2 regions of the Streptosporangium sandarakinum genome follow, and region 2 is predicted to be linked to the other one. Evidence: riboswitches for the same ligand, from Rfam matches in the RefSeq annotation. Region 2 holds a riboswitch; the other holds the start of a gene.
What was found. A riboswitch is a leader RNA that binds a small molecule or an ion and turns the genes downstream of it on or off. The one in region 2 is predicted to bind glycine.

Region 1: another riboswitch for glycine. It lies ahead of gcvP (aminomethyl-transferring glycine dehydrogenase); the one in region 2 lies ahead of gcvT (glycine cleavage system aminomethyltransferase GcvT).

What each region holds. Positions count from the first base shown of each region.
Region 1 covers NZ_CP192034.1:3,649,480-3,658,493, reverse strand. Annotated here, with positions in the region: gene ACQP10_RS16800 (DUF5999 family protein) at 30-221, shown strand; gene ACQP10_RS16795 (alpha/beta hydrolase family protein) at 246-851, opposite strand; gene ACQP10_RS16790 (hypothetical protein) at 961-1,299, shown strand; gene ACQP10_RS16785 (class I SAM-dependent methyltransferase) at 1,755-2,399, opposite strand; gene ACQP10_RS16780 (hypothetical protein) at 2,633-3,412, opposite strand; gene gcvP (aminomethyl-transferring glycine dehydrogenase) at 3,919-6,774, opposite strand; glycine riboswitch at 6,935-7,027, opposite strand; gene ACQP10_RS16770 (MerR family transcriptional regulator) at 7,043-7,663, opposite strand; gene ACQP10_RS16765 (bifunctional nuclease family protein) at 7,808-8,278, opposite strand; gene ftsR (transcriptional regulator FtsR) at 8,357-9,007, opposite strand.
Region 2 covers NZ_CP192034.1:1,705,266-1,714,279, reverse strand. Annotated here, with positions in the region: gene ACQP10_RS08130 (hypothetical protein) at 1-189, opposite strand, end outside; gene ACQP10_RS08125 (hypothetical protein) at 197-1,063, opposite strand; glycine riboswitch at 1,196-1,294, shown strand; glycine riboswitch at 1,295-1,389, shown strand; gene gcvT (glycine cleavage system aminomethyltransferase GcvT) at 1,423-2,514, shown strand; gene gcvH (glycine cleavage system protein GcvH) at 2,511-2,900, shown strand; gene ACQP10_RS08110 (L-serine ammonia-lyase) at 2,978-4,354, shown strand; gene ACQP10_RS08105 (glycosyltransferase 87 family protein) at 4,700-6,631, shown strand; gene ACQP10_RS08100 (DUF6286 domain-containing protein) at 6,859-7,476, opposite strand; gene ACQP10_RS08095 (amino acid deaminase/aldolase) at 7,625-8,818, shown strand.

The DNA.
Region 1 (9,014 bases), 1.9 Mb from region 2:
GCCGAGAAGAGAGATCCGGAGGCACGCCGATGTGCCCGCATGAGCCGTCCTGTCCGTCCGCCGACGCGCAGAACCGCGAGGCCGCCCGCACGCTGGCATCGCACCCCGAGCAGGGCTGGTCCCTGCTGTGCAACGGTGTGGTGCTGTTCGAGGACACCGGCGAGCTCCTCCCCGACGGCGCCGTCATCGAGCCGCATCGGCCGCTGGCCGGGGTGTCCTGATCCCTCACCTTCCCGCATCGGGAGTCATACCGGGGCCGGCGGCATCCTCGCGCCGAGCCACTCCGCGACGGCCTCGCCCACCCGGCCGGGGTCCTTCTTGAACTCGTGACTCTCACCCGGCAGCACCACCAGCCGGGCGGTGTCGGCTGCCTCGGGCACGCCGAACGGGTCGCGGTCTCCGCTGACCGCGAGGACGTCCACCCCGGCGGCACGCAACTCCCCCGCGCGGGAGCGTTCCGGCTTGCCCGGCGGGTGCAGCGGGAACGCCAGCGCGACGACCGCCCCGGCCCCGGCCTGCCGCGCCGTACGGCAGGCGACCCGCGCGCCGTTGCTCCGCCCGCCCTGCACGAGCGGCAGATCCGGGTGGCGGGCGCGGAGCGCGGCCACCAGGGTCGTCCACGCCTCGTCCTGCTTGACGGCCGAGCCCGGCGCGCGGGCGCCCCGCACCCGGAACGGCTGCGTCACCCGGGCGACCAGGCCGCCGATCGGCGTCACGGCGTCCCGTACGGCCAGCAGGTCGGGGGCCTCCACCCCGCCGCCCGCGCCGTGCGTGAGCACCAGCAGGAAGCGCGGACGGGCGATCCCGTCGATCTCGGCCACGGCCGGGCCGTGCGGGGTCGGGATCTCCAGGGTGGTCGCTTGGCGCAGGGACACGGATGTCGTCCTAAAGGCCGATCCCGGGAGCCGGAATCGGGTAGAGAATCGAAGCGTGCAGGAGCATCACGATATCCGACAGGACATGCGCGCCACTCTGGAGGCCCGCCGGGACCTGGGTCCCGAGTACGAGGCCGCGCTGGTGGAGTCTTTCGTCGACCGGATCGACGCCACCATCGCCGCCCGGGTGCGCGCCGAGGTTCGTGCCGAGGTGCGCGCTGCGGACGCCGACCCCCAGTCACCGAGGAGCCGGCGCAAAGGCGACGGGACGGTGGCGATCGCGCTGGGCTCCCTGGGCATCGGCGTCCCGCTGACCGCGATCGCCGCGGGTGAGGCGGGGGCCGCGGGGCTGCTGCTCGCCTGGGGCGGCATCGTCACGGTCAACATCGCCCACGCACTGGGCCGCCGCCGCACCCGCGACTGACCCCGCGAGGGGGCGCCGGTGTCTGGACCGAGGAGCGAGCGAGCGCAGCGAGCGAACGACGAGGGAAGACACCGGACCCAAGCCCCCGAGCCGCGACGCGCCAGCGTCGCAATGAACACAGCGAGGGGGCGCCGGTGTCTGGACCGAGGAGAGCCGTGAGGGGGCGCCGGTGTCTGGACTGAGGAACGCAGGAGCGGAGCGACGGAGTGACGAAGGAAGGCACCGGACAAGAGCCCCCGAGCCGCGACGCGCAGCGTCGCAATGAACACAGCGAGGGGGCGCCGGTGTCTGGACCGAGGAGAGCCGTGAGGGGGCGCCGGTGTCTGGACTGAGGAACGCAGGAGCGGAGCGACGGAGTGACGGGGGAAGGCACCGGACAAGAGCCCCCGAGCCGCGACGCGCAGCGTCGCAATGAACAAAGAGCGCAGCGAGCGAACGACGAGGGAAGACCGGGCTTAAGCCCGCGAGCCCCGGACGTAGTAGAGCAGGACCGGCAGTTCCCCCTCCTCCTCGACGCGGAACCCGGCGGCCGGGATGAGGTCCCCGAGCAGTTCCCGCGGGTCGTGCCGCATCGCGGGACTGCCCAGCGCGTCGGCGAGCCGGGCCGTCAGGCGGCCGGTGGGCCGGCGGGACTCGGCGACCAGCAGGCGCCCGCCCGGCCGCAGCACGCGGAACATCTCCCGTACGGCGGCGCCGCGCTCGGCGGCCGGCACGTGGTGGACGGCCAGGCTGGAGACCACCACGTCGAAGGAGGCGTCGGGCAGGTCGAGCCGCTGTCCCTCGCCCACCAGGTAGGAGCAGTTGGCCGGGGCGCGGCGGCGGGCGTGGCCGATCATGGCCTCGGACGGGTCGACGCCGGTCACGTGCCCCTCCGGGCCGGCGACCGGGGCCATGATCCGGGTGAGGTAGCCGGTGCCGCAACCGACGTCGAGCACCCGGTCGCCCCGGCGCACCCCGGACAGCGCGGCCAGGCGGGTGAACGCCTCGCGCCGCCGTCCCAGCATCCCCACGCCGGTCACGACGTCGTAGGCGCGGGGCCGGTCCATCGTCCCGGCGCCGTGGTCGTGGTGGTGGTTGTGCAGCAGCTTGCTCGGTCCCATCGTCTTCTCCTTCCGGACGGCCTGCAGGCCGTGAACGATCGGTTCGCCGGCGTGGCCGGGCCGGCGACCGATCACATATCTTCGCAGGTCACCTTCGCACGCCGCCGGGCGGGAACGGCGCGACGGGCGAAGACACACCGGCGGGCGGATGCCGGAAGGGACCGGCGGGCGGGACACGGGAGTGGCCCTTCCCCCGGGGGCTCCGATCGCCGCGTCCCCGGGGGAAGGGGCCGTCAGATGTCGCGGTCGTGCCGGAGGCGGACCTCGGCGGCGAGGTCGGCGTCGCCGTCCAGGCCGTAGCGCCACACCCGCTCGGCGTCCTCGTCGCGGCCCCGGAGCGGGAGCGTGCGGGCCAGCAGCTCGATGGCCAGCGCGCTGGTCTCCACGTCGCCGTCCTCCTCGACGGCGGCGGCGAACTCCGCGCACGCCAGGTCGAGGTGGGCGATGCCGAGCAGCACCCGCAGCCGGGCGGCGTCGGCGACGTCGGGTACGGCCAGCGCCGCGAGGACCGCGTCGGCGGCCTGCCCCGCCTCGCCCTCCTGGAGGAAGAACTCCGCCAGCCGCTGAGCCGCCCGGGAGGCGATCTCCGGGTCCCCGGTGGCCAGTGCGGCGCGCAGCGCCTCCTCGGCCTCCTCGTCCCCCGTGGCCAGCCGGGCCAGAGCCATGTGCGCCAGCGGCACGTAGGCCGGGTTGCCGATGCCGAGGGCGGCCTGCCAGGCGGCCCGCGCCTGGTCCGGCAGTTCCTCGCGCTCGAAGCTGCGGGCGAGCAGGCAGGCGGCCTGGGCGGCGAACTCCGGGTGCCCGGTCGCCAGCGCGGTGCGCGCGGCCGACCGGGCGCCGGGCACGTCGCCGCGTTCTTCCAGCACCACCGCGAGCCCCACCGCCGCCTGGGCGCGGTCGGGATCGGCGGGGTCGGCGGCGAGCTCCGCGAAGATCGCCGCGGCGGCGTCCAGGTCGCCGTCCTCGGCCAGCCTGCGCGCCGTTTCCAAGGGACGCGTGTCCACCTCTGGCATGCGGGGTCCTCTCCGGGTGAGGGAAACGCCCCGAGCCTAACGACTCGGGGCGTCCCGCGTCCCGCGGACGGACGGTGCCGGCATCTCTTGTCGATCATTCCCCGAACGGCGCCGGGGCGACGGCGAGGAAGCCCCGGGCCGGCGCCGGGACCCCCTCGCTGTGTTCATTGCGACGCTGTGCGTCGCGGCTCGGGGGCTCAGACCCGGTGCCTTCCCTCGTCACTCCGCCGCTTCGCGGCTGCGTTCCTCAGTCCAGACACCGGCGCCCCCTCACGGGCTCATTGCGACGCTGCGCGTCGCGGCTCGGGGGCTCTTGCCCGGTGCCTTCCCTCGTCACTCCGCCGCTTCGCGGCTGCGTTCCTCAGTCCAGACACCGGCGCCCCCTCACGGTATTCATGGCGACGCTACGTGTCGCGGCTCGGGGGCTCTTGCCCGGTGCCTTCCCTCGTCACTCGCTCGCTTCGCTCGCTCACTCCTCGGTCCAGACACCGGCGCCCCCTCGCGGGTCAGTCCTCGTAGGCCGACAGCGGCGGGCAGGAGCACACGAGGTTGCGGTCGCCGTAGGCCTGGTCGATGCGGCGGACCGGCGACCAGTACTTGTCCTCGCGCAGCGACGGCAGCGGGTAGGCCGCCTCCACCCTGCCGTAGGGGTGGTTCCAGTCGTCGGTGACCAGGCAGTCGGCGGTGTGCGGGGCGTTGCGCAGCGGGTTGTCCTTCTTGTCGTACTCGCCGGAGGCGACCTTGGCGATCTCGCCGCGGATCGCGATCATGGCGTCGCAGAACCGGTCGAGCTCGGCCAGGTCCTCGCTCTCGGTGGGCTCGATCATCAGCGTGCCGGCCACCGGGAAGGACATCGTCGGCGCGTGGAAGCCGTAGTCGATGAGGCGCTTGGCCACGTCGTCCACGGTCACGCCGGTCTCCTTGGTGATCTGGCGCAGGTCGATGATGCACTCGTGTGCGACCAGCCCGCCGCGGCCGGTGTAGAGGACCGGGTAGTGCGGGGCCAGGCGGCGGGCGAGGTAGTTGGCCGACAGGATGGCCTGCTCGGTGGCCGCGCGGAGACCCTCGGCGCCCATCATCCGGATGTAGGCCCAGGAGATCGGCAGGATGCCCGCCGAGCCGTACGGCGCGGCCGAGACCGGGCCGACCGGCGAGCCGTCGCGCAGCGGGTGACCGGGGAGGTACTCGGCGAGGTGGGCGCGGACCGCGACGGGCCCGACGCCGGGGCCGCCGCCGCCGTGCGGGATGCAGAAGGTCTTGTGCAGGTTCAGGTGGGAGACGTCCGCCCCGAACTGCCCCGGCTTGGCCAGGCCGACCAGCGCGTTGAGGTTGGCGCCGTCGACGTAGACCTGGCCGCCGGCCTCGTGCACCAGCTCACAGATCCGGGTGATGCCCTCCTCGTAGACGCCGTGCGTGGACGGGTAGGTCACCATGATCGCGGCGAGCCGGTCGCGGTTCTTCTCGATCTTGGCGACGAGGTCGTCGAGGTCGACGTTGCCGTCGTCGTCGCAGGCGACCACGACGACCCGCATGCCGGCCATGACGGCGCTGGCGGCGTTGGTGCCGTGCGCGGAGGAGGGGATGAGGCAGACGTCGCGGCCGGACTCGCCGCGCGCCCGGTGGTAGGCGCGGATGGCGAGCAGGCCGGCGAACTCGCCCTGGGAGCCGGCGTTGGGCTGGATCGACACGGCGTCGTAGCCGGTGACCTCGGCCAGCCAGCCCTCCAGCTCCCCGACCAGCTGGGCGTAGCCGGCGCCCTGCTCGGCGGGGGCGTAGGGGTGCAGGCCGGCGAACTCCGGCCAGGTGATCGGCTCCATCTCGGTGGTCGCGTTGAGCTTCATGGTGCACGAGCCCAGCGGGATCATCGACCGGTCGAGCGCGATGTCCCTGTCCTGCAGCCTGCGCAGGTAGCGCAGCATGGCGGTCTCGGAGCGGTGGCTGTGGAAGACCGGGTGGGTCAGGAAGTCGCTCGTCCGGGTCAGGGCGGCGGGCAGCGCGTCGTGGGCGGAGGCGTCGAGGTCGGCCAGGACCGCGCCGCTGACGCCGAAGGCGGCCAGCACCTGCTCGATGTGCGGCAGCTCGGTCTTCTCGTCGCAGGAGACGCCGACGTGGTCGTCGTCGGCCAGCCGCAGGTTGATGCCGTTGTCCCGGGCCGCGGCGACGACCTCGGCGGCGCGGCCCGGCACGCGGGCCAGCACGGTGTCGAAGAAGGCGTCGTGGACGACCTCGACGCCGGCCTGGCGCAGGCCCTCGGCGAGCACGACGGCGTGGCGGTGGACGCGGCGGCCGATCCGGCGCAGCCCCTCGGGGCCGTGGTAGACGGCGTACATTCCGGCGATCACCGCGAGCAGCACCTGCGCGGTGCAGATGTTGCTGGTGGCCTTCTCGCGGCGGATGTGCTGCTCGCGGGTCTGCAGTGCGAGGCGGTGGGCGGGGCGGCCGTCGGCGTCCTGGGAGACGCCCACCAGGCGGCCGGGCATCTGCCGCTGCAGACCGTCGCGGACCGCCATGTAGGCGGCGTGCGGGCCGCCGAAGCCCATCGGCACGCCGAACCGCTGGGTGGAGCCGACCGCGATGTCGGCGCCCATCTCGCCGGGGGCGGTCAGCACGGTGAGGGCCAGCAGGTCGGCGGCGGCGACGACCTGGGCGCCGCGGGCGTGGGCGGCGTCGGCGATGGAGCGGAAGTCCCTGATCCGGCCGCTCGCGCCCGGGTACTGCACGAGCACGCCGAAGCAGTCGGGCAGCTCGGCGGTGAAGTCGCTCTCGACCAGCTCGATGCCGAGCGGCTCGGCGCGGGTGGCGAGCACGGCCTTGGTCTGCGGCAGGGCGTCGGCGTCGACGACGAACACGTTGGAGGGGGCCTTGCCGGCGCGGCGGGCCAGGGTCATCGCCTCGGCGACGGCGGTGGCCTCGTCGAGCAGGGAGGCGCCGGCGACGTCGAGGGCGGTCAGGTCGGTCACGACCGTCTGGAAGTTGAGCAGGGCCTCCAGGCGGCCCTGGGAGATCTCCGGCTGGTAGGGGGTGTAGGCGGTGTACCAGCCCGGGTTCTCCAGAAGGTTGCGGCGGATGACGGCCGGGGTGATCGTGTCGTGGTAACCCAGGCCGATCATCGAGGTGAGCACCGTGTTGCGGGAGGCGAGGGCCCGCAGCTCGGCGATGGCCTCCGGCTCGCTCGCGGCCGGCGGGAGATCGAGTCGGTCGGCGGTGCGGATCACCTCCGGCACGGCCACCGCGAGGAGGTCGGCGGCCGAGGCGAAGCCGACGGTCTCCAGCATGCGGGCCTGGTCGTCGTCGGCCGGGCCGATGTGGCGGGTGGAGAACGGCGGGGAGCTGAGCTCACCGAGCGGTGACAGGTCGGTCATGGAAAGCCTCCCGGGGCTGGTGGAGACCGGCGCTGAGCGCGGGCGTATGCCGGATCTCCCCCTCTGTCATCTCCACCTGAGAGCTTCACCTTCCCCGCCGGGGAGGGTTTTCACCGTCGGTGAGACACGCCTGGCGGGCGCACCTGCTTTCCAGAGTCGCCTCGTCCGTGCGGTACAGGGTGCCTGAGAGATTCCGGGGAGGGTTGCTCCTTCGGCGCCCCGGTCCAGCCGGGGACTCTCCCGCACGGCGTCTGCGGCCAGACCAACTTTACCCGGTCCGCCGGGCTCTGCGACGGCGGGCCAGTTCATCCGCGTGATGATCGCCTAAAGGGCTCTGGGACGCCTCCGCGCGCTCGCCTGGCAGATCGGCCAGGGAGCCCTCCACCTCCTGCCAGACGCGGCCCAGCGCGATGCCGAAGACGCCCTGGCCGCCCTGGAGGAGGTCGATGACCTCGTCGGGCGAGGTGCACTCGTAGACGCTGACCCCGTCGCTCATCAGGGTGATCTGGGCGAGGTCGCTGACCCCGCGGTCACGGAGGTGCTGTACGGCGATGCGGATCTGCTGGAGGGAGACGCCGGTGTCGAGGAGGCGTTTGACGACCTTGAGGACGAGGATGTCGCGGAAGCCGTACAGTCGCTGGGAGCCGGAACCCTGGGCGGCCCTGACGGTGGGCTCGACGAGCCCGGTGCGGGCCCAGTAGTCGAGCTGGCGGTAGGTGATGTCGGCGGCGGCGCAGGCGGTGGGGCCGCGGTAGCCGATGTCGGCGGGCGGGTTCACCGGTGCCCCGTCGAACAGCAGGCCCTCTTCACCCGCACGCTGGTGGGCCTTCCCGCGCCGTCCCGGGTCATCCTGATCGGCGTTTCTACCCTCGCCGCTGCTGACCGCCACGCGGACCTCCGGCTTTCTCTCATCCCGCGGCCTGATCTGGGGGTTTACGCGCGGCCCCGGGGTTCACTTGCACCGTAGGCTCGGGGCCAAGCCCAGTCAACGACCCCACCCGGCGCGTCGTGAAGCGTAAATGCACCGAAATACCTACCCCGCGCGGCCGAAGTCCTCGGGCGTGATTGTGTCAAGGAACTCCCTGAACTTCTCCACCTCGTCCTCCTGGTCGTCGGGGATGACCACCCCGGCCTCGGCGACCACGTCCTCGCTGGCGAAGATGCGGGCGCCGGTGCGCAGCGCGAGGGCGATCGAGTCCGACGGGCGGGCGCTGACCTCGGCCCCGTTGGAGAACACGAGATCGGCGAAGAAGATGCCGTCCCGGAGGGCGACGATGTTGACGGTGCTCAGCCGGACGCCCAGGGCGTCGAGCACGTCGCGGAAAAGGTCATGGGTGAGCGGCCGCGGCGGCGGCTCGTCGGCCTGGGCCATGGCGATCGCCGTGGCCTCGGTCATGCCGATCCAGATCGGCAGATAGCGCTCCCCATGTGCCTCCTTGAGCAGAACAATGGGCTGGTTGGAAGGCATCTCAACCCGAACGCCCACGACCTCCATCTGCAACACGGGCTGCTCCATCTTCGCTGGATTTCGACCGGTTCGTTCAACGTAACATCCGGGGGGCTACGGCCGTCCGGCCAGGGCTCACCGGCCCAGGGCCCCTCGAACGCCGGAACGCAGCAACGAGGCGTGTAATTCCAGCAGGAGCCCGGATATCTCCCCGGCCGTCTCGTCGGCCTTGGCGATCGCGCCGGGGCCCCGGCGGCGCAGCAGCGGCGCGATGGCCTGCTCCACCAGGCCGGCCTCGCGCTCGGCGGCGGCCTTGACCACCCGCAGGTGGCGGGCGCGCAGGCCGAAGGCGGCCAGGGCGCCGACGCTGCGGGCCACCGCCAGGGCCTCGGCGTCGTAGTGGCGGGCCACGGCCTCCACCAGGCCGAAGTCCTCCAGCTCGGTCAAAGCCTCCTCGGAGAGCGAGGCGGCGGCCAGCAGCTCCTGGCGGGTGAGGCGGACCTCCCTGACCGGCTCGTCGGGCAGGGCCCGGGGCGGGGCGACGGGCCGTTCCTCGCGGTCCGCCGCTTCCAGCCGGTCCTTGATCACGCGCAGCGGAAGATAGCGGTCACGCTGCTCGCTGAGGATGTAGCGGAGCCGCTCGACGTCGGCGTAGGTGAACTTGCGGTAGCCGGAGGGGCTGCGCTCCGGCTCGATCAGCCCCTCGCCCTCCAGGAAACGAATCTTGGAGATGCTGACGTCGGGGAACTCGCCCTGCAGCAGGGCGAGCACCTCCCCGATGCTCATGTGCGCA
Region 2 (9,014 bases):
GCCGCCGGTGATGATCGTCCGGTACAGGCTCATCCGCAGCAGCCGGTTGCCCAGGTCGAACTCGGTCAGGCCCGACCAGGCCAGGTGGACGGGCAGGCTGACCACCCCGGTGGCGGGGCCGCGCAGGTCGGCGAGGGAGTCGGGCACCCGGTGCGCCACGCCCTCCCAGCGGGACGGAAGCTCGCTCACGGCCGGCTCACTCCCGGCCCGCGGTGTGCTCGCGGCGGTCCCGGCTCACGGCGTGCTCGTGGCGGCCCCGGCTCGCGGCGTGCTCCTGGCGGTCCTGGAGCCTGGCCAGGCGGCGGGTGGAGGGCAGGTCGTGCCGGCCGGAGACGAACTCCTGGAAGGCGATCTTCGCGCGGATGACCGGGTGCCGCCAGCGCTTCTCCCGGTGCACCGCCCTGGCCATCTTCCGGGGCCGGGGCCGCCGGGAGCCGGGCGCCATGAACCAGTGCGCCCACGGCGAGCCCGGACGGGCCAGCCGCACCGCCCCCACGATCAGCAGCGGCGGCAGGAACAGGCCGGCCAGACCGGTCCAGATCTTCCCCTTGAGGAGGGTGACCACGGCCAGCACGAGGTTCGCCACGATCGCGCCGGCGGTGAGCCACGCCCCGCGCGGCGTGCCGTCGGAGTCCTCCCAGCCCAGCGGGCGCAGGCCGGTGAGGAGCAGACCGGTTATCGCGATCGCGGTGAACACCGCGTCCACCGACGCCCGCCCCTCCTCCTCCCAGTAGACGTCGCGGAGGTGCAGGATCAGCGCGAACTCGTCCAGGATCAGGGCGGCCCCCACGCCGAAGACGGCGGCGGTCACGGCGTACCAGCCCTGGGAGATGCCCGAGACGACCAGCCCCGCCACCCCGCCCAGCAGGGTCAGCACCACGCCGAACACCACGTGGTGGATGTGCATGTCGCCGACGCTGACGTCGCCGAACCAGCCGATCTTCGCCCGGATCAGCCGGACGTTGATCCTGGTCAGCACGAACGCCACGATCAGCGCGACGAAGAAGCAGAACAGCGGCAGCCGTCCCGTGTCCAGGATCCTCTCGCGGAAGAAGTCGTCCATCGATTCATCAGACTATGCAAGGAATCTCCACGGTACGGCTGCCCCGCCGTACGGCCGGACGAAGGCGCACGTTTCCCCCGGCAAGGGATTTCGCTCGGCGGGCACGGCCGGTTAGGCTGGCCACGGCACCGATGAACCCGTGCGGGAGAGCGTCCTGACATCCAGACCAGGACCCCTGAAGGAGCAAGCCCTCCCCGCGAACCTCTCAAGGCAAAGGACCGTGCGGGTAGGTGATCTCTGGAAAGCAGGCCACGTGGCCTCGCCGAAGGTGAAAGTCCGGCAAAAACCGGGCGAAGCTCTCAGGCATCAATGACAGAGGGGGAGGATGCTCTCATCCGTCCCCTGCCTGAGGTGCGAACATGTCCCGACCCACGCCGCTGCGCGGCGTCCACGAGGCTCTCGGCGCCACCCTGACCGACTTCGCGGGCTGGCTGATGCCGCTGCGCTACGGCAGCGAGTCCGCCGAGCACAACGCGGTCCGCCAGGCGGCGGGCCTGTTCGACCTCTCCCACATGGGCGAGATCTTCGTGACCGGCCCGCAGGCCGGTGAGGCCCTCGACTACGCGCTGGTCGGCCACCTGTCGGCGCTGGAGCCGGGCCGCGCCCGCTACACCATGATCGTCGACCCGGACGGCGGCGTGCTGGACGACCTGATCGTCTACCGCCTGACCGCCGACGAGTTCATGGTCGTCGCCAACGCGTCCAACTACCCCCGGGTCGCCGCCGAGCTGACCGGCCGGGCCAAGGACTTCGACGCCGCGGTGGACGACCGCTCCGAGCAGTACGCGCTGGTCGCGGTGCAGGGCCCGAACTCGCGCGCCATCCTCGGCGGGCTCACCGACGCCGACCTCGACGGCCTGAAGTACTACGCCGGCCTGCCCGCGACCGTCGCCGGGATCCAGGTCCTCATCGCCCGCACCGGCTACACCGGTGAGGACGGCTTCGAGCTGTTCGCCGCCGCCGGTGACGCCGAGCCGCTGTGGGCGGCGCTGACCGAGGCGGGCGGTCCGCACGGTCTGGTCCCGGCGGGTCTGTCCGCCCGCGACACGCTCCGCCTGGAGGCGGGCATGCCGCTGTACGGCAACGAGCTGACCGCCGGGCTGACCCCGTTCGACGCCGGGCTCGGCCGTGTGGTGAGGTTTGACAAACCGGGCGACTTCGTCGGCCGGGCCGCCCTGGAGCCTCTCAGGGACGTCCCGCCCGCGCGCCGCCTGGTCGGACTGATCGCGACCGGCCGCAGGGTGCCCCGCCACGGCTACCCGGTGGTCGTCGCCGACGACGGCACCGTCGTCGGCGAGGTGACCAGCGGAGCCCCGTCCCAGACCCTCGGCCGGCCCATCGCCATGGCCTACGTGGACAGTGACCGCTCCGAGGGTCTGGCCGTGAGCATCCGGGGTACCCATGAAGCGGTCGAGGTCGTCGACCTGCCTTTCTACAGGAGGAAAAAGTGAGCAGCATTCCCGGTGACCTGCAGTACACCAAGGAGCACGAGTGGGTCGCGGGCATCGACGACGGCCTGACCCTCACCGTGGGCGTCACGGCCTACGCCGCCGAGGCCCTCGGTGACGTGGTCTACGTGCAGGTCCCTGAGGTCGGCTCCACCGTCGCCGCGGGCGACGCGGTCGGCGAGGTCGAGTCGACCAAGTCGGTGAGCGACATCTTCGCCCCGGTGGGCGGCGAGATCACCGAGATCAACGAGTCGGTCGTGGACGACCCGTCGCTGGTCAACAGCGACCCCTACGGCGAAGGCTGGCTCTTCCGCATCCGCATGGAGGGCGAGCCCGAGGACCTCCTGTCCGCCGAGGAGTACGGCGTGCTCACCTCCGGTGAGTCCTGACCTCCTCTCACCAGAGCCGTGACCACGCGGGCCGCGGGGCGCGCGTGGTCACGGCGACGCAAGCAAGGACCAGATCAATGGCGATCAGCGTCTTCGATCTCTTCAAGATCGGTATCGGCCCGTCCAGTTCGCACACCGGCGGCCCGATGGCCGCGGCGCACAGGTTCGCCCGCGGCCTCGCCCAGGACGGACTGCTGGAGAAGACCGCGCGGGTCGAGGCGATCCTGTACGGCTCGCTCGGGCTGACCGGCAAGGGCCACGGCAGCGACAAGGCCGTCCTGCTCGGCCTGTCGGGCGAGAAGCCCGAGCTGGTGGACGTCGACACCGTCGACGAGCGGCTGGCCGCCATGCGCGAGAGCGGGACCGTCCGGCTGTACGGCTCGCACGAGATCCCCTTCGTGGTCGGTGAGGACCTCGTCTTCGAGCGGAAGATCTCGCTGCCGCACCACCCCAACGGCATGCGCTTCACCGCCTTCTCCGAGGCGGGCGACACTCTCCGCGAGAAGGTCTACTACTCGGTGGGCGGCGGGTTCGTGGTGGACGAGAACGCCACCGGCGCCGACCGGATCAAGCCGGACGACACCGCGGTGCCGTACCCCTTCACGACCGGCGCCGAGCTGCTGGCGCACTGCGCCGAGACCGGCCTGTCGATCTCCGGGCTGATGATGGAGAACGAGAAGGCGTTCGGCCGCTCCGCGCAGGAGATCCGCGACGGCCTGCTGAACCTGTGGCGGGTCATGGGCGAGTGCGTGCGGCGCGGCATCGACAAGGAGGGCGTGCTGCCCGGCGGGCTGAAGGTCCGCCGCCGGGCCCACCAGCTCCACCGGCGGCTCAGCGGCGAGTCGCCCGAGCGGGACCCGCTGCAGGCGATGGACTGGGTCTCGCTGTACGCGCTGGCGGTGAACGAGGAGAACGCGGCCGGCGGCCGGATCGTCACCGCCCCGACGAACGGCGCCGCGGGCATCATCCCGGCCGTGCTCACCTACTACCACCGGTTCACGCCGACGCCCGGCGAGGACGGCGTGGTGCGCTTCCTGCTCACCGCCGGGGCGATCGGCGTGCTGTTCAAGGAGAACGCCTCCATCTCCGGCGCCGAGGTCGGCTGCCAGGGCGAGGTCGGCTCGGCCTGCTCGATGGCCGCGGCCGGGCTCACCGAGGCACTGGGCGGCACCCCGGAGCAGGTGGAGAACGCCGCCGAGATCGGCATCGAGCACAACCTCGGCCTGACCTGCGATCCGATCGGCGGGCTGGTGCAGATCCCGTGCATCGAGCGCAACGCGGTGGCCTCGATCAAGGCGATCACCGCCGCCCGGATCGCGCTGCGCGGCGACGGCCGGCACTTCGTCTCGCTGGACAAGGCGATCAAGACGATGCGCGACACCGGCCGGGACATGCTCGACAAGTACAAGGAGACCAGCCGCGGCGGGCTCGCGGTGAACGTCATCGAGTGCTGACCCGCCACCGGGCCCGGCAGGGGTCTCCCCCGCCGGGCCCGGTCCGGTCGCCGGGACGGCACGGCGGACGGGCCTTCCCGCCGGATTCGATCCGGTGGCCGGGGCGGCACGGCGGACGGGTCTCCCCCCGCCGGTTTCGGCCTGAGTTCCCCGCTCTCCGGACCGGGTTTCCCGCCCTCCGGACCGGCCGCCGCGCGGGGACGTCTCCGGCGCGAGACCACCGAATCGGCATAAAAGCCACCTTCTCGCACCTGATCTTCGCCGCGCGGCCTATGCTGGTTGGCTCGTCGCGGAGGTCCCGGCCGCAGGGGCCTCCCGCCCCAGACGAACCCGGGAGGTCGGAAGGTGTCAGCGGGAGTACGTCCGGACCGCCGTTCCCCGCGCATCCTCCGCTTCCTCGGCGCCCACCGGATATTCCTGGCCGCGCTGCTGGCCGGGGGCGCGCTGCGGGCCCTGGCCGTGCTCGGCTACCGCCCGGCCCTGTGGTTCTGGGCCGACTCCTTCGTCTACCTCAACGGCGGCCTCGACCCGCGGCCCATGGAGTCGCGGCCCGCGGGATACTCGCTGTTCCTGTGGCTGCTGCACCCGCTGTCCAGCGTGCCGGCCGTCGTCGTGGTCCAGCACCTGCTGGGCCTGGCCACGGCGGCCTGCGTCTACCTCGTGCTGCGCCGGCAGGGCGGCCTGCCCGGCTGGGGCGCCACGCTCGCCGCCCTGCCGGTCCTGCTGGACGTCCACCAGGTCCAGCTCGAACACCTCGTCATGGCCGACTCCCTGATGGAGTTCCTCGCGGTGCTGGCCGTCACGCTGCTGATGCGGCGGGAGCGGCCGGGCGTCCGGGCCGGTCTGCTCGCCGGGCTGCTGCTGGCCGCGGCGACCGCCACCCGGACGATCGGCCTGCCGCTGACCGCCGTCGTCCTCGTCTGCCTGGTGATCCGCCGGGCCGGCTGGCGGGCGGTCACCGCCACCGCCGTGGCCGCCGCGCTGGGCCTCGGCGCCTACGCCGCCTGGTTCCGCTCCGAGTACGGCACCTACGGGATGACCCGGGGCAACGCCTTCCTGTACGCGCGCACGCTCACCTTCGCCGACTGCGCGAAGATCAGGCCGGCCGGCCCGGAGGCCGCCCTGTGCCCCGACGAGCCGGTCAGCGAGCGCAAGGCCCCGCCGGTCTACATCTGGGACGGTTCCTCCCCGCTGAACAAGGTCAAGGGGAGCTGGGCCGAGCGCGACCGGCTCGCCGGCGACTTCGCCGCCCAGGCCATCAGGGCACAGCCCCTCGACTTCCTGCGCACCGGCCTGACCGACGTGGTCCACATCTTCGACTGGAACCGCCGCGTCTACCCCACCCCCGGCCCGCAGAGCGCCTACGTCTTCCCGGAGACGGCCAGGCCCTTCCCCAAGGGGACCGCCTCCCAGGGCCGGACGGCCGAGGAGATCACCGTCGCCTACCAGGGCGCCTCCGGCCGGCCCGTGCTGGCCGAGCCGTACGCCGGGCTGCTCCGCGACTACCAGCTGTACGGCTACCTGCGCGGCCCGTTCATCGCCGTGATCATACTGATCGGCCTGGCCGGCGTCCTGGCGCGCATCCGGCGGCTCGGCGGCGCCGTGCTGCTGCCGTGGGCGGCCGGCGCGACGCTGCTGGCGCTGCCGCCGTTCATCGCGGCCTTCGACCACCGGTACGTGGTGCCCGCGCTGCCGTTCGCCTGCCTGGCGGCCGGGCTGGCCTTCTCCCGGGCCTCCCGGGAGGCCCGGGACGCGTCCGGCCCGGCGGTCCCGACGGCCGGGTTGAGCGACCTGCTCGTGCATCCGCTCCCGCCCGCGGCGGCGGGGTCGCCCATGACGGCCGGCGCGTTCCCCGGTGCCTTCCCCGGCGCCTTCCCCGGTGCCTTCCCGGATGCGGGTGACCGGGACCCGTGGACGGACCGGCCGGCGGCGCCCGCCGCCCCGGCCGGGTCCCGGGCCGGAGGGTCAGCGCCGTCCGACGTGCAGCCGGACGACCGCCCCGAGATCGTCGTCGCCGACCGTCCGGCGCACCTTGCCGACCGCGTCGCGGTTCAGCCGCGCGACGAGCTTCGCGAGATCCGACGACGGCCCGCAGGTCACCGAGATCCGCAGCCGGTCGCATTTGACCCACCGGACGCGGATCCGGCTGAGCCCTTCGATTTCTTTAAGCGCAACCCCCAGCATGGCGGTCGCGCTGCCGCTCCGGCTCCCCCATCGTCCCAGCCCCACGGCCCGGATCAGCCAGCGGATCGACAGCAGCGCCAGCGCCGTCAGTAGCAGTGCGGCCGCCCACCCCGCCCACGGGTGCTCGGCCGCGTGGGCGGGCAGCCCGCGGGGCAGCAGGCGCTCCCCACGCGGCCAGGGGAGCCTGCCCTCCCCGCGCAGGAAGCCGTAGAGGCCGGCCACGGCCAGCGCCAGCCCGACGACGGCGAGCCCGACGCGGTTTCCCCGGTACGGCCTCATCCGCGACCCCCGTCCATCCGTCTCCCCCGTCCGCCGGCCATCTAGAGCCTCCGCCTGCGGAGCCGTACCACGATCTCCCCCTCGGAGATCGCGCCCAGGCCCGCCAGCCGGTCGCCCACCACCGTGCCGACCTGGCGGAGCAGGGGGCCGGTCCGCTCGGCGCCGCTGATGACCGTGATCTCGATGTCCCGCGCGCCGAGGCGCACCCGCGCGCCGGTCACCTCGTCCACCGACTCGGCCGCCGCCCGGAGCGTACGGCGCAGCGCGCTCCTGGTCAGGCCGATGTACAGCCGCGGGTCGGAGGTCTCCAGCGGCACCAGCCGGGTGCGTCCCGGCAGCAGCGCGAGGGTGAGCAGCGCGGCGCCGGCCACGATCGCGCCCAGCGAGACGAGGATCACGGCGGGGTCCGACCAGGCGGCGGCGCCGGGCCCGACGGCGATCCTCCGGTACGGCACCCGCCCCAGCGGGTGGTCCGTCACCATCCCGACCGTCACCCCGGCGGCGGCCGACAGCGCGGTGGACGTCATCAGGGCGACCACCACGCCGGCCGGGCTCCTGGCCGGGCGGAACAGCCGTACAGCCCGGCGGCGGGCGGCGTGCTGCTGCTCCTCGGCCGTCGTCCCCCCGACCCCCGCGGTCTCCTGAAGGCTACTCGTCACGCCCCCAGGCTTAACCGGCCGGAGGCCCTCGCGCGGGCCGCGACCTGCCATTTTCATGATCTTGGGATCGCCCTGGCGGGAGACTTTACCGCCGCCCAGTGAACATGAATACTACTCACGTTCGGTGTAGCCGGGTTATCCTGCGGTCATGGACGACCGTCAGCGCTACGACCGGGCCACCGCGCACCTGGACCCCCCGTTCGCCGTCCTCGACCTGGCGGCCATGCGCTCCAACGCGGAGAGCATGGTCCGGCGGGCCGGCGGCAAGCCGATCAGGGTCGCCAGCAAGTCGATCCGCTCCCGCCCCGTCCTCGAACGGATCCTCGCCATGGACGGCTTCGCCGGCATCATGGCCTTCACCCTGCCCGAGGCCCTCTGGCTCGTCTCCACCGGGCTGCGTGACGTGCTCGTGGCCTACCCCACCGCCGACCGCGCCGCGCTCGCCGAACTGGCCGCCGACGGCCGCGCGGCCCGGGAGATCACGATCATGGTCGACCACCCCGACCACCTGGACCTCGTCGAGTCGGCCGTGGCCGGCGTCCGCGACCGCCACGAGATCCGGGTCTGCCTGGACATCGACGCGGGGTTCGTCGCGCTCGGCGGCCGGCTCCGGGTCGGCGCCCGCCGCTCCGCCGTACGCGAGGCCGACCAGGCCGCCGACCTGGCCGCCGACATCGCCAAGCGGACCGGCTTCCGCCTCGTCGGGCTGATGGCCTACGAGGCCCAGATCGCCGGGGTCGGCGACGCCGCGCCGGGCAGCCCCGCCCGCACCCGGGCGATCCGGTGGATGCAGGCCAGGTCGCGGCGCGAGCTCGTCTCCCGCCGGGGCCGCATCGTCCACGCCGTCCGCCAGGTCGCCGACCTGGAGTTCGTCAACGGCGGCGGCACCGGCAGCATCGAGAAGACCGCCCGCGAGAAGGCCGTCACCGAGATCGCCGCCGGATCCGGCTTCTTCCATCCCCGCCTGTTCGACTTCTACCGCGGCTTCACCGGCCGGCCCGCCGCGCTGTTCGCCCTCTCGGTCGTCCGCCGCCCCGCCCCCGGCGTCGTCACCGTCCTCGGCGGCGGCTACCACGCCTCCGGCGCCCCCGGCCCGGACCGCCTCCCCCAGCCGTATCTCCCCTGCGGGCTGCGCTACGACCCCGACGAGGGCGCCGGGGAGGTCCAGACGCCCCTCCTCGGCCAGGCGGCCGAGGACCTGCGCGTCGGCGACCGCGTCTGGTTCCGCCACGCCAAGGCCGGCGAGCTGTCCGAACGCTTCGCGCGCCTGTACCTCGTCGACGGCGAGAAGATCGTGGAGGAGGCGCCCACCTACCGCGGCGAGGGCCGGACCTTCCTCTGAGACCGGACCCGCGGCCTTCGCGGCGCGGTCCGCGAACCTTCCCGGACCGCGCCGTGAGCCTTCCCGCGCGGCCCGGACGGCGAGCCCGTGGAGCGCCGACCGGCCGCGCCCCGGGCCGGGCCGGGTCAGCGGGCCGGGCCGGGTCAGCGGGCCGGGCCGGGCCGGGTCGCCGGCGCCGGCCGTACGGTCCGCCGGG